3 regions of the Leucobacter rhizosphaerae genome follow, and region 1 is predicted to be linked to each of the others. Evidence: predicted binding sites of a transcription regulator. Region 1 holds the regulator's gene; each other region holds the start of a gene.

What was found. The regulator HrcA, encoded in region 1, represses chaperone genes, less so after heat shock. The targets are predictions, from matches to a motif close to TTNGCACTCGNNNNNNNCGAGTGCNAA.
Region 2: groES (co-chaperone GroES) is a predicted target of HrcA. The motif match lies at 1,553-1,579, and genes of this name have one in related genera.
Region 3: MUN76_RS11330 (Hsp20/alpha crystallin family protein) is a predicted target of HrcA. The motif match lies at 2,066-2,092, and genes of this name have one in related genera.

The regions. Positions count from the first base shown of each region.
Region 1 is NZ_CP095043.1:440,185-444,421, reverse strand. It holds gene MUN76_RS02025 (16S rRNA (uracil(1498)-N(3))-methyltransferase) at 1-608, opposite strand, end outside; gene dnaJ (molecular chaperone DnaJ) at 615-1,715, opposite strand; gene hrcA (heat-inducible transcriptional repressor HrcA) at 1,778-2,815, opposite strand; gene hemW (radical SAM family heme chaperone HemW) at 2,907-4,130, opposite strand.
Region 2 is NZ_CP095043.1:1,112,260-1,116,496, reverse strand. It holds gene MUN76_RS05060 (class I SAM-dependent methyltransferase) at 1-990, opposite strand, end outside; gene MUN76_RS05055 (DUF4190 domain-containing protein) at 992-1,441, opposite strand; gene groES (co-chaperone GroES) at 1,660-1,956, shown strand; gene rarD (EamA family transporter RarD) at 2,065-2,988, shown strand; gene guaB (IMP dehydrogenase) at 3,055-4,237, shown strand, end outside.
Region 3 is NZ_CP095043.1:2,434,067-2,438,303, forward strand. It holds gene MUN76_RS11310 (TetR/AcrR family transcriptional regulator) at 1-677, shown strand, start outside; gene MUN76_RS11315 (2TM domain-containing protein) at 661-933, opposite strand; gene MUN76_RS11320 (hypothetical protein) at 1,055-1,342, shown strand; gene MUN76_RS11325 (SRPBCC family protein) at 1,582-2,025, shown strand; gene MUN76_RS11330 (Hsp20/alpha crystallin family protein) at 2,153-2,581, shown strand; gene nucS (endonuclease NucS) at 2,785-3,477, opposite strand; gene MUN76_RS11340 (MFS transporter) at 3,652-4,237, opposite strand, start outside.

The DNA.
Region 1 (4,237 bases):
TCGTCGGTCGGGGCGCACTCAGCGCGTCGAGTGCGCGACCACTGCGCCAGGGTGCCGATCCCTCGCGGGTGCAGCACCACCACGTCGACGCCCGGCTGCTCCGCGCGATTGCGGAGTCCGGCGAGATCGATGGGGTCGTGCACGCGCGGGATCCAGGCACGCAGCGACTGCTTCGAAGCCTCCCGGGCGATGCGCTGCCACTTCGCGACGCCCTTCGCGGCTTTCTCCGCACCGCCCGCACCGTCCCAGCGTGACACCGAGCGCTCCGCTTGCCAGGGCACGATGTCGTCGACGCCGAACTCGGTCGCCTGCTCGACGGCGCGTTCGTCCCGGTCACCCTTCGCGAGCGCCTGCACGAGCACCAGCCGGTGCTGCGCCGCGGGAGCGCGATCCACCGATGCGAGGCGCACCGCGAACCGGTCCTTGGCAACGTGCTCGACCGTACCTGAGGCCTGCGCCCCGTGCCCGTCTCCCACGAGGATCTGCTCCCCCGCGCGCAACCGGCTGACCCGCACCGCGTGGCGCGCCTCGTCTCCCGACACCTCGACGAGGGTGCCGGGCTGCCACGCACCGGCCTCCTGCGCATCGACGAGGTAGAGGTTCGCCACGCGCGGTCAGCCCTGACGGAAGAAGCGGTCGCGGATCTTGCCGAAGAAGCTCTGCTGGAATTCGCCGAGGTGCGGCGGGGCGTCCTTGCGCAGCGTGGCGAGCTGGCGCACCAGATCCTTCTCACGATTCGAGAGCTTCTCGGGGGTGGCGACCTGCACGGCGATCTTCAGGTCGCCGCGCGAGGTGGAGCGCAGGGCCTGGATCCCGCGCCCGCGCACCGTGATGACGTCGCCCGACTGGGTGCCCGCGGGAATCTCGACCGAGACCTCACCGTCGAGCGCCGGGACCGTCGACTCGGTGCCGAGGATCGCGTCGGTCATGGCGAGCTGCATGGTGCAGAGCAGGTCGTTGCCATCGCGGCTGAAGACGTCGTCGTGCGTGACACGGAACTCGATGAACAGGTCGCCGTTCGGTCCGCCGCCCGGGCCGACCTCGCCGCCGCCGCGCATCTGCAGCCGCGTGCCGGTGTCGATCCCGGACGGAATGTCGACCGGGATCGTGCGGCGCTCGCGCACCCGACCCTTGCCGGCGCACTCGACGCAGGGGTGCTCGATGACCGTGCCGTAGCCCTGGCAGCTGCCGCAGGGGTGCATCGTCACGACGTTGCCGAAGAGCGAGCGGACCTGGCGCTGCACCTGCCCCTGCCCGTGGCAGACGTCGCACGTGACCGGGTGGGTGCCGGGCTGGCAGCACGTGCCCTGGCAGGCGCCGCACAGCACCGCGGTGTTGATGGTGACCTCGCGCTGCACGCCGAAGATGACCTCCTCGAGGGTCACGTCGACCCGGATCATCGCGTCGTCGCCGCGCTCCGAGCGGGATCGCGGGCCGCGCTGGCCGCCGCCGAATCCGCCGCCCCCGAAGAACGTCTCGAAGATGTCGCCGAAGCCGCCCATGTCGGACTGGCCGCCGCCCATGTCGTAGCGCTGGCGCTGCTCGGGGTCGCTCAGCACGTCGTAGGCGTGGGTCACGCCCTTGAAGCGCTCCGACGCCTCTTCACTCGGGTTGACGTCCGGATGCAGTTCGCGGGCGAGCCGCCGGTAGGCCTTTTTGATCTCTTCGGGAGTCGCCTCGCGGGTCACCCCAAGGGTCTCGTAGTGGTCGGCCACTGATGTGCTCCTCAGATTGCTGGTGTTCGGGTACGTGCGGACGCCGCGATGCGCGGCGGTGGCTATTGGTCTTCGCCGAGCAGGCGATTCAGGTAGCGCGCGACGGCGCGCACCGACGCGATGTTCCCCGCGTAGTCCATGCGCAGGGGGCCGAGCACGCCGAGTCGGGACACCGAGGTGCCCTCCGCCTCGTAGCTCGAGGCGATGATCGAGGCCTCGGAGAGCCCGTAGGGCTCGTTCTCGCGACCGATCGAGGCGGACACGTCGCGCTCGTCTTGCACCAGCTCGTCGAAGAGGCGGAGCAGCGTGACCTGCTCTTCGATCGCCTCGAGCACGAGCGGCAGGCTGCCGTCGAAATCACCCGGACGCGACAGGTTCGCCGCGCCGGCGATCGCGATCCGGTCACTCCGGTTCGCCTGCATCTGGGTGCTCACGGCGTCGAGCACGGCGGTCACGAGCTCAGACTCGCCCGGTTGGGCCCAGTCCTCGACGGAGGCCTGCAGGCCGATCACCCCGGCGGCCGCGGCGTCGACGTCGCGCCCGACCGTCACTCCGGCGATGCGCTCGCGGAGCCCCTGGACCCAGGCCTCGGTCACCCGGGACGCCGGGAGCCGCGCCATCTGCTGCTCCACCACCCCGCTGCCGAGGATGAGCACGCTGAGGATCCGGTCCTCAGCCACCGCGACGAGGTCCAGGTGGCGCACGACCGTGCGCCGCAGCGACGGGTACTGCGCGACGGCGACCTGGTTGGTGAGCTGCGAGAGCAGCCGCACGGTGCGGGACATCGCGTCGTCGAGATCGGCGGCCTCGCCGAGGAAGCGCTCGATCGCCGTGCGCTGCGCGACTGTGAGCGGTCGGATCTTCGCGAGGGTGTCGACGTACAGGCGGTAGCCCTTGTCGGTCGGCACCCGGCCGGAGGACGTGTGCGGCTGCGCGATGAGCTCGTCTTCTTCGAGGAGCGCCATGTCGTTGCGAATCGTCGCCGCGGACACGCCGAAGCTGTGCCGGTCGACGATCGCCTTCGAGCCCACCGGCTCGTTCGAAGAGACGTAGTCGCTCACGATCGCGTGGAGCACGGCGAGACTGCGTTCGGAAACCACGGCTCCACCCCTCCTCGTCACGACCGCGCCGGGCATTGGCACTCGATCAGTCTGAGTGCCAAGTCTAGCGCAGTGCGGGCTGTGGGGACGGTCAGCCGAGGAGTCGGTGGACGACCGTGTCGGCGAGCAGCCGGCCGCGCAGCGTCGGCACGACCCGACCGTGAATGGCTGCACGACCGTCGATGAGCCCGTCGGCGATGAGTTCCGGGATCGCCCGTCGCTCGATCTCGCTCAGCAGGTCGGCCGGCAACCCGTCCGCGATGCGCGTCTCGAGCAGGATCCGCTCGTCGCGAACGGCCTCCGGAGAGAGGACCTCACGGGCGTGCGCGGGTGAGATCCCCCGGGCGATCCGCTCGGCGTACGGTCCCGGGTGCTTCACGTTCCACCAGCGCACGCCGCCGATGTGGCTGTGCGCGCCGGGTCCCGCGGCCCACCAGTCCTCCCCCGTCCAATAGGCGAGGTTGTGCCGCGAGCGGGTCTCGGGAGAACGCGACCAGTTGCTGATCTCGTACCAGCTGAAGCCGGCGCGACCGAAGGCCGCATCCGCGAGCTCGTACATGTCGGCGTGGAGATCCTCATCGGGCTCGGGCACCTGGCCTCGGCGGATCTGGGCCGCGAGTTTCGTGCCCGTCTCCACGATCAGCGCATAGGCCGAGATGTGGTCCGGCTCCGTCGCGAGCGCCGCCTCGACCGAGCGCTCCCAGTCGGCGAGGCTCTCTCCAGGCGTGCCGTAGATGAGGTCCACGCTCACCTGCAGACCGGCATCCCGCGCCCACTTCGTCACGAGCCGCACCCGCTCGGGTGCGTGGGTGCGGTCGAGCGTCCGCAGCACGTGCGGCACCGCCGACTGCATGCCGAAGCTGACCCGGGTGAAGCCGGCCTCGGCGAGGGCGTGGAGGTACGCCTCGTCGACCGAGTCGGGGTTCGCCTCGGTCGTCACCTCGGCACCGTCGGCGAGCTCCCAGTGGCGGGTGATGCCACCGAGCATCGCGGTGAGGTCGCTCGCGGGCAGCAGGGTCGGGGTGCCACCGCCGAAGAACACCGTGGAGACCGGCCGCTCGGGCAGTCCCACCCGCGCCATCGTCGCGGCGCCGAAGGCGAGTTCCTGCTGCACCTGGCCGGCGTAGTCCCCCCGGCTCGTGCCGCCGAGCTCACTGGCCGTGTACGTATTGAAGTCGCAGTAGCCGCAGCGCACCCGGCAGTAGGGCACGTGCACGTACACGCCGAACCGGCGGTCCGCGGCGCCCTCGAGCACCCGCTCAGGGAGCGCGCCGTCCTCGGGTGCGGGATCGCCGTCAGGCAGAACGCTGGGCACGCGAGTACCTCGACATCGGACCGGGACGCACCGGGCTCACGGCTGCGGCCTGCTGGGGCGTCGCTGGTGAGTGGCGCGGGCATCCGGGGCGTCAACGGGGTCAGCCG
Region 2 (4,237 bases), 670 kb from region 1:
CGAGGTGAGGTAGGCGATGGCCGGGCTCACCATGCCGGCGTCGAGGCGCGCTGCCAGGTCGCCGATCAGCCGGGCCCGGATCACCGCGCCGTCGGGCTCGTAGAGGTACTCCCCGAGGTCGCGGACCTCGGCGTCCGGGGCGTCTGCGGGCGCGGACAGCTCCGCGATCCCGGACTCCGAGCGGAGGACCAGGGCGGAACGGGTGACCCCGCGGCGCGCGGCCGCCCCGCACCAGAGCGCCATCTCGACGACCTGGCCGTCGACCGAGACCCACTGGGCCTCGGCGTGGGGCGGGATCAACTCCCGGTCGAAGCCGGGGCCGAGCTTGATGCCGGTGGCGTGGGCGGTGGCGAGATCGAACGCGAAGGTGAGCGAGGGGGAGTAGTCGTCGGGGGACGCGAGCCTGCGGGTGTCGCGGTGCCCGGCGGTCCGCCGCGCGGGATCGAGGAAGACCCCGTCGGCGTCTCCGGGGCCGAGGCGTTCGGCGTCGCCGACGCGCACCTCGGGTGCCGGCAGCCCGTGCCGGGCGGCGACGGCCGCGAGGTTGTGTTCGGCGAAGGCCGCGGTGAGCGGATCGAGTTCGACGGGGTGCGGCGTGAGTCCGGCCGCGAGGAACGCCATGGATTCGGCACCGATCCCGCAGCCGAGGTCGGCGACACGGGTGCAGCCCGCTGCGCGGAATCGCTCGGCGTGATGCGCGGCGACCCGGTGTCGGGTCGCCTGCTCGAGGCCCGCGGGGGTGACGAGCAGCTCACTCGCGATCGGGCCGAACTTCGACGCGGCGCGCACGCGGAGCTCGGCCTGGGTGAGGAGCGCCGCGACCCGATCGGCGGGGTGACCGCGACGGCGGAGTTCGGTGTTCAGCCCGTTCGCTCCGCGGTGGGATTCGGCGGCAATCCATCGGAGCTCGTCGAGGCCGGCATCGGTGCCGAGGAACTCCCACCCCGGCGCGGGGCCCGCGGCCCCGGCCGGTGTGCGTGCGGGGGTCACATCAGTAGTAGGGATCGTAACCCGAGGAGAGCGCGCCCAGCGATCCGATCATGACCGCGATCATGCCGATGTAGAGCACGATGAAGATGATCAGGAACACGAAGTAGGCGTAGCTGATGATGAGCCCGGTGAGCGCGATCCCGCGGCCGGCGTCGCCGTTGCGCTTGATCTGGCTGAGGCCCATGTGCCCGAAGATGATGCCGGCGATGGGGGAGAGGAATGCGAAGATGATCGCGAGCAGCGCGAAGGTGTTCGTCTTGTCGAGTGTGGTCGCGGTCGAGGCGGCCGGGTAGCTCGGCTGCGGGTACTGCGCCGCGTTCGGCTGGTAACTCGGCTGGACCGGTGCCGCGGGCTGGCCCGTGTACGGCGACTGGTCCGCAGTGAACGGCTGGTCGGCACCGGGGATGCCGGGAGTGCCGGGGAACTGCTGCGGGGCGTTCGGTGTGGACATGGCTTCCTCCAGGGTCGGGCGTGTTCGTCCATCCTATCCAGGCCGCTCCGCGGGGCGGCGAAGGGAATGCACCGCAGGGGTGTTCGCTCTCGGCGATTCCACGCCCGCCGGTTGGCACTCCCCTTGCGAGAGTGCCAACCGGAGCCATAGACTCGGAGCAAGCGTGCTCGCATTGGGCGGGCGCGAGATCCACTTCGCAATTTGGAAAGAGGTCAACTGTGTCGGTCGCCATCAAGCCGCTCGAAGATCGTATTGTTATCAAGCAGGTCGAGGCAGAGCAGACCACCGCTTCCGGTCTGGTGATCCCCGATAGCGCCAAGGAGAAGCCCCAGGAGGGCGAGGTCGTCGCGGTCGGACCCGGTCGGGTCTCGGATAGCGGTACCCGCATCCCCCTCGACGTCGAGGTCGGCAACGTCGTGATCTACTCGAAGTTCGGTGGCACCGAGGTCAAGGTCGGCGGCGAGGACTACCTCGTGCTGTCGGCTCGCGACATCCTCGCGATCGTCGAGCGCTAAGCTCCGCACCACGGGTGCTGCACGGGGCCGCTGATCTTCGGATCGGCGGCCCCGTTGCTGTGACCGCGGGGGTGAGGACGGGGCCGTCCACGCGAGTAGACTGTCTCGGTGAAGCGAATTCGGGCGGGGCTGGGATACGGCGTCACCGCGTACATGATCTGGGGTGCGTTCCCCTTCTACTTCGGACTGATCGCGATGGTGAGCCCGCTGGAGGTCGTTCCGTGGCGCGTGGGCGCGACCCTCGTGTTCTGCGCGATCCTCGCGACGGTCACGAGCCGCTGGTCGCAGGTGATGGCGATCGTGCGCCGGCCCAAGCTGCTCGGGTGGTTCGCGCTGTCGTCGATCCTGCTGTACGCGAACTGGCAGATCTTCGTGATCGGGGTCATGACGGGGCACGTGATCGAAACCGCGCTCGGCTACTTCATCAACCCGCTGTTCACGATCCTCATCGGCGTGGTCGTCCGCCGGGAGCGCCTCTCCCGCCTGCAGTGGACCGCGGTGGTGATCGCGACGATCGGTGTGGTCATCGCGGCCATCGCCTACGGCGCCTTCCCGTGGATCGCGGTGGCGCTCGCCGTCACCTTCGGCCTCTACGGCGCCGTGCACAAGCACGTGGGCGAGCACGTCGACGGGATCACCGGCCTCACGGTCGAGACGCTCGTTTCTCTGCCCGTCGGGATCGTGCAGATGATCATCGTCGCGGCCACCGCGGGCCTCACCGCGCACACCTTCGGCCCCGGGGTGCTGCTGCTCGTGCTGGGCAGCGGCGTCGTGACGGCCGTGCCGCTGATCCTGTTCGGCGAGGCCGCGCGCCGCCTGCCGCTGTCATATCTCGGGTTCATCCAGTTCCTGACCCCGATCCTCGGGTTCCTGTACGGCTATCTGGTGATGCACGAGGAGGTGTCCCTCGGTCGCTGGATCGGGTTCATCGCCGTCTGGATCGCGCTCGTGCTGCTGATCATCGACATGGTGCGCCAGCTGCGTCGTTCGCCGCAAGCACAGTTGGCGACCGGTCCGATTCCCTTAGACTGATCCGCAGAGGGGCGCCAGACCCCGGCGCCCAGACTCACCCGCTCATCATCTACCTAGCGAGGTCTTATGGAACAGCGTGACCCGTTCGCGTTCACCGGTCTGACATACGACGACGTGCTGCTGCTCCCGGCGCACACGGACGTCATCCCGAGCGAGGCCGATACCTCGACCCAGCTCACCCGGCGCATTCGATTGAGCATCCCGCTCATCTCCGCCGCGATGGATACCGTGACCGAGACGCGCATGGCGGTCGCGATGGCCCGCAACGGCGGGCTCGGGATCCTGCACCGCAACCTCTCGATCCAGGATCAGGCCGAGATGGTCGACCGGGTGAAGCGCAGCGAGGCCGGGATGATCACGAACCCCGTCACGACCTCCGTCGACGCGACCGTGGCCGAGGTGGACGCGCTGTGCGGCGAGTACCGCGTCTCCGGGCTGCCCGTCGTCGATCAGAGCGGGGTGCTGCTCGGCATCATCACGAACCGCGACATGCGGTTCATCGATCCCAAGGATCGCAGCCAGGTGCGCGTCGCCGACGCCATGACGAAGATGCCGCTCATCACGGCGCCGACCGGGATCTCGCGCGAGGCCGCGGCAGACATCTTCGCGACGCACAAGATCGAGAAGCTGCCGCTCGTCGATGGCGAGGGGCGCCTCACCGGGCTCATCACCGTCAAGGACTTCGACAAGGAGGAGCAGTACCCGAACGCGACGAAGGACGACTCCGGTCGCCTCCGCGTGGGCGCGGCGGTCGGATTCTTCGGCGACGCGTGGAAGCGCGCGAGCTCGCTGCTCGAGGCGGGTGTCGACGTGCTCGTGGTCGACACCGCGAACGGCGACAGCAAGGGTGTGCTCGACATCATCGCGAAGATCAAGGGCGACAAGGCCTTCGCCGGCGTCGACGTGATCGGCGGCAACGTGGCGACCTACGCGGGCGCCCGGGCGATCGTGGAGGCGGGCGCCGACGCGATCAAGGTCGGGGTCGGCCCCGGATCGATCTGCACGACGCGGGTCATCGCGGGCGTCGGGGTGCCGCAGGTCACGGCGGTCTACGAGGCGGCCCGCGCCGCCACCCCGGCGGGCGTGCCGGTCATCGCCGACGGCGGACTGCAGTACTCGGGCGACATCGCGAAGGCGCTCGTCGCCGGCGCCTCATCGGTCATGATGGGCTCGCTCCTCGCCGGCACCGACGAGAGCCCGGGAGATCTGGTCTTCGTCGGCGGCAAGCAGTACAAGAACTACCGTGGGA
Region 3 (4,237 bases), 1.3 Mb from region 1:
TCGAGGTGCAGGGGCTCGAGGGATGCTCGATGCGTCGGGTGGCGGCCGAGCTCGAAGTGCAGCCGAGCGCGCTCTACCACCACGTGCCGAACAAGCAGACGCTGCTCGCGCTCATGGCCGACGAGATCGTCGGGGGAGTCGGCGAGCCGGCGTGCGCCGCGGCGGGGTCGGTGAGCCCGGGCACCGGGGCTGACGCCGGATCGTCGGTCGAGGGATCGTCGGGCGCGGGATCAGTGGCGGCCGGATCACCGGGCGCAGACCCTCGGCGGATCTGCCAGGCGCTTCGGGACGCCATGCTCGCCGTGCGCGACGGGGCCGATGTGGTCGCGACGGCCTCGGCCTTCCGCTTGGGCGCGTCGGCGGTGGAGAACCGGCTCGCCGCGCTCGTCGGCATCGACGGTGCGCGAACGCTCCTCCTCTACACCTTCGGGCAGGCGCAGGCCACGCAGACGCATCGTCAGGCGGCGGCGTTCGGTGCGCTGCTCACCGGCAGCGGACCGGCACCGGCAGCGGCCGATCGGACGGACGTCGATCCGGAACCTGCGGCCGCAGCCGATGCGGAGCCCGAGCCCGGCATCGATCCCGCGCTCGACCTCGATGCGTCGTACGCGCGGGGGATCGACCTGATCCTCGCCGGACTCGGTGCGACGAAAGCGGCGACTAGCCCTCGCCGTTGAGCTTCTGGATCTCGCGGTCGATCGCGCTGTCGGAGATCGGTTTGCTGCCCGGGCCGTACGCGCCGATCCCGGTGAAGAAGAGGGCGATGGCGAACCCGATCATGGGCCAGGTCGGCCAGTAGTAGGTGCGGTAGCCGCTCATGAGCCAGATGACGTTCATGATGATGGCGATCACGCCGAAGACCAGCAGCAGGTTCCAGAAGTCCCGCTTCGCCTTGATCCGCTTGCGGGCGACGTCCCTGATGTCCTCGTTCATGCCACAAATGTAACGAACATCCGGCGTGTTGACTACTGATTCGCGGTGCCTCGCGGTGCCTCGCGGGGGCGGAGTGCCCGGCGCGTGTGCGATCCGGACCCCGGATTGTTAGCCTGTGAGCATGACGGAGCCGAATCGGCAGTCGCGCGGGATGGCGCTCGCGGTCGTCGTCGTGGTGCTCTCTGCTCTCGGGATGCTCATGACGATTGCGACGCTGGCTGACCAGTCGTCGTGGGGCGCGGCGCTCGTCGTCGGCATCCTCGGCCCCATCGGTGCGATCGTGCTCGCCGGACTCGGGGTCGTGGCGGCGACGCGGGCGCAGCGCACCGGAGTGCGGGTGACCGCGGGGGTCGGGATCGCGCTCGCGGCCGTAGGGCTTGTGCTGTCGATGCTGCTCTGGGCGCCGTAGGGGGCCGGGGCTATGCGGGGTCGCCGGATCCGGGATCTCCCGGCGCCGGACCTGTGATCCCCGGGCTCCGGGCTCTCAGCGCGAAAATGCCCCCGCGCCACATCGACGGAGCACGGGGGCGGGCCTCGCACCTGAGAGCTGCGCGACCGGGCTCCACGTTACTGAGGCCGTGTTTCGGGGTGATGACCTGTCGGTTACGCGGGCGGGTGTGGGATCGGCGTGCGTGAGACGATAGCGATATGGCGTCGACGTTCACCATCACCACAGAGGGGCCCATCGATGTCGACGCGGTGTTCTCGCGCTCGCTCGACATCGGTCTGCACATCAGGTCGATGGCGCACTCGAACGAACGTGCCGTTGGAGGTGTGACGAGTGGTCAGATCGGTCTCGGTGAGTGCGTCACGTGGAGGGCACGCCACTTCGGCGTGTGGTTTACCATGACGTCGCGGATCACCGAGCTCGAGCGGCCTCACCGCTTCGTGGACGAGCAGGTTTCCGGACCGTTCAAGATGTTCCGCCACGAGCACAGGTTCGAACCCACGTCGGCCGGGACGCGCATGACGGACACGCTGACCATTGCGTCGCCGGTGTTCGGGATCATCGCGGAGCGCCTCGTCTTGGTGCCGTACCTCAGGCGGCTCATCACGGCTCGGAATCGGGTGGTCGTGGCGATCCCGGACTGAGCGCAGCCGGCTTCATTGAGCGAATGTTGAGGATTCACACTTAGCACTCTCAGGGTTCGAGTGCTAATCTATCTTCACTTGAGTCAACATCACTCAAGTTTCAGCAATGGAAGGAGATTGATTCAGTATGGCATCGTATTTTGACCCTTTCACGGAGCTCAACCGCCTGACGGGGAGCGTGCTCCAGGACCGATCCGCACCTCGCGCCATTCCGGTGGACCTCTACCGTGAGCCGGAACGCTACGTGCTGAACGCCGACATGCCTGGTATCGACCCCGGGAGCATCGATATCGATATCGACGGCCAGCTCCTCACCCTCCGTGCGCACCGGACCAGCAACACTGCCGAGGGTGTGAAGTGGCTGTCGCGCGAGCGGCCGGGTGGCAGTTACCTTCGCCAGTTCAGTGTCGGCGAGGGAGTCGACACCGAACGCATCAGTGCGTCGTATGACAACGGCGTCCTCAGCGTCATTCTGCCGCTGAGTGAACGGGCCAAGCCGCGAAAGGTCGCTGTCGAGTCGACGCCGCGCTCGGCGGATGCATCACTCGTCGCCTGACACGCACCCCTCGATCCAGGTGGGTGGGGCTCCGTCACCGGGGCTTCATCCGCCTGGAGCGATCCGCATGTCGGTTCCCGACAGCGCCGTCCTGCCGCGACCGGTCGCCGGCCGACGAGACGCAGAAGGGGATCCCGCGGGCGCGATGCGGGCCCCGCCCAGCGCCCGGACGCTCCGGCCACACGGTCGATCTGCAGCACTGCTCAGAACAGGGTGTTCTTGTCCTCCATGCCGCGCATCTCGTCGTAATCGAGCACGAGGCAGCGGATCCCGCGATCCTCGGCCAATGTCCGCGCCTGCGGCTTGATCTCCTGGGCCGCGAAGATGCCCTGCACGGGGGCGAGCAGCGGATCCCGGTTCATGAGCTCGAGGTACCGGGTGAGCTGCTCCACGCCGTCGATGTCACCCCGGCGCTTGATCTCGATGGCGATCGATCCGCCGTCCGCGTCGCGGGCGAGGATGTCGACCGGGCCGATCGCGGTCATGTACTCGCGGCGCACGAGGGTGTGGCCGTCGCCGACGCGTTCGATCTGCTCCGCGAGGAGCTCCTGGAGGTGGGCCTCGACACCGTCCTTGATGAGTCCGGGATCGACCCCGAGGTCGTGCGAGCTGTCGTGGAACACCTCGAACAGAGAGACCACGAGCTTGTCGGCGGTCTTCTTGTGCGTGACCTCCCACGCCTCGACGATGCCCGCGGCGACCTGATCCTCGTCGAGATCGAGCGGCGCGAGCGTGCACGGCGGGCTCATCCAGTTGAGCGGTTTGTAGGAGCCGCCGTCGGAGTGCACGAGGATGCTGCCGTCGTTCTTCAGCATGAGCACCCGCTGCGCGCGAGGCAGGTGCGCGGAGAGTCGCCCCGCGTAGTCCACAGAGCAGTCAGCCACAACGATTCGCACCGGTTCAGTGTAGTCGGTCCGGCCGCGCGACGGGCGCGACCTCGCTTCCTGGCGTGAGCGATTTCTGGAGTGATGTGGCGTGTCTTCACCAGAAATCGCTCACGCAAGGAGGCCCAGCTCACGCAAGGAGGCGCAGCTCACGCAAGGAGGCCCAGCTCACGCAAGGAGCCGGGCTCACGCAGCAGGTGGAGCCTGGGGAGCCGGGCGGGGGCGCTCTGTCTCCGGGTCGCGCTTCGGCTCGCGCGCCGCGCCCGCCACAAATGCGCTGAGCAGCGCGATGCCCACCAGCGCCCAGAACGCGGTCAGCAACCCGATGTGCTCGCCGAGGAACCCGAACGCCATCGGGCCGACGAGCATCGCCGTGTACGCGATCGCCGAGACCGCGGCGACGTCGCGCACGGCGGTCTTCGGGTTGTCGGCGGCCGCCGAGATCCCGACCGGGAACCCGAGCGCGCACCCCACACCCCACATGAGCGTGCCGATCACGATGCCCCAGGTGACGGGCGCCAGGATCACGATCACCACGCCGATCCCGCACAGGATCGCGCCGCCGCGCAGCACCGGCACCCGCCCGAAGCGGCTGAGGATCATGGACCCGACGAGACGGGTTCCCGTCATCGACACGTAGAAGATCCCGAGCATCAGCGCGCCGACCTCGTTCGCGAGCCCGCGGCCGTCGGCGAGGGAGAGCGGCAGCCAGTCCGCGGCTGTGCCCTCGGCGAGGCTCATGCTCATGGCGATGAGCCCGACGAGCAGGATG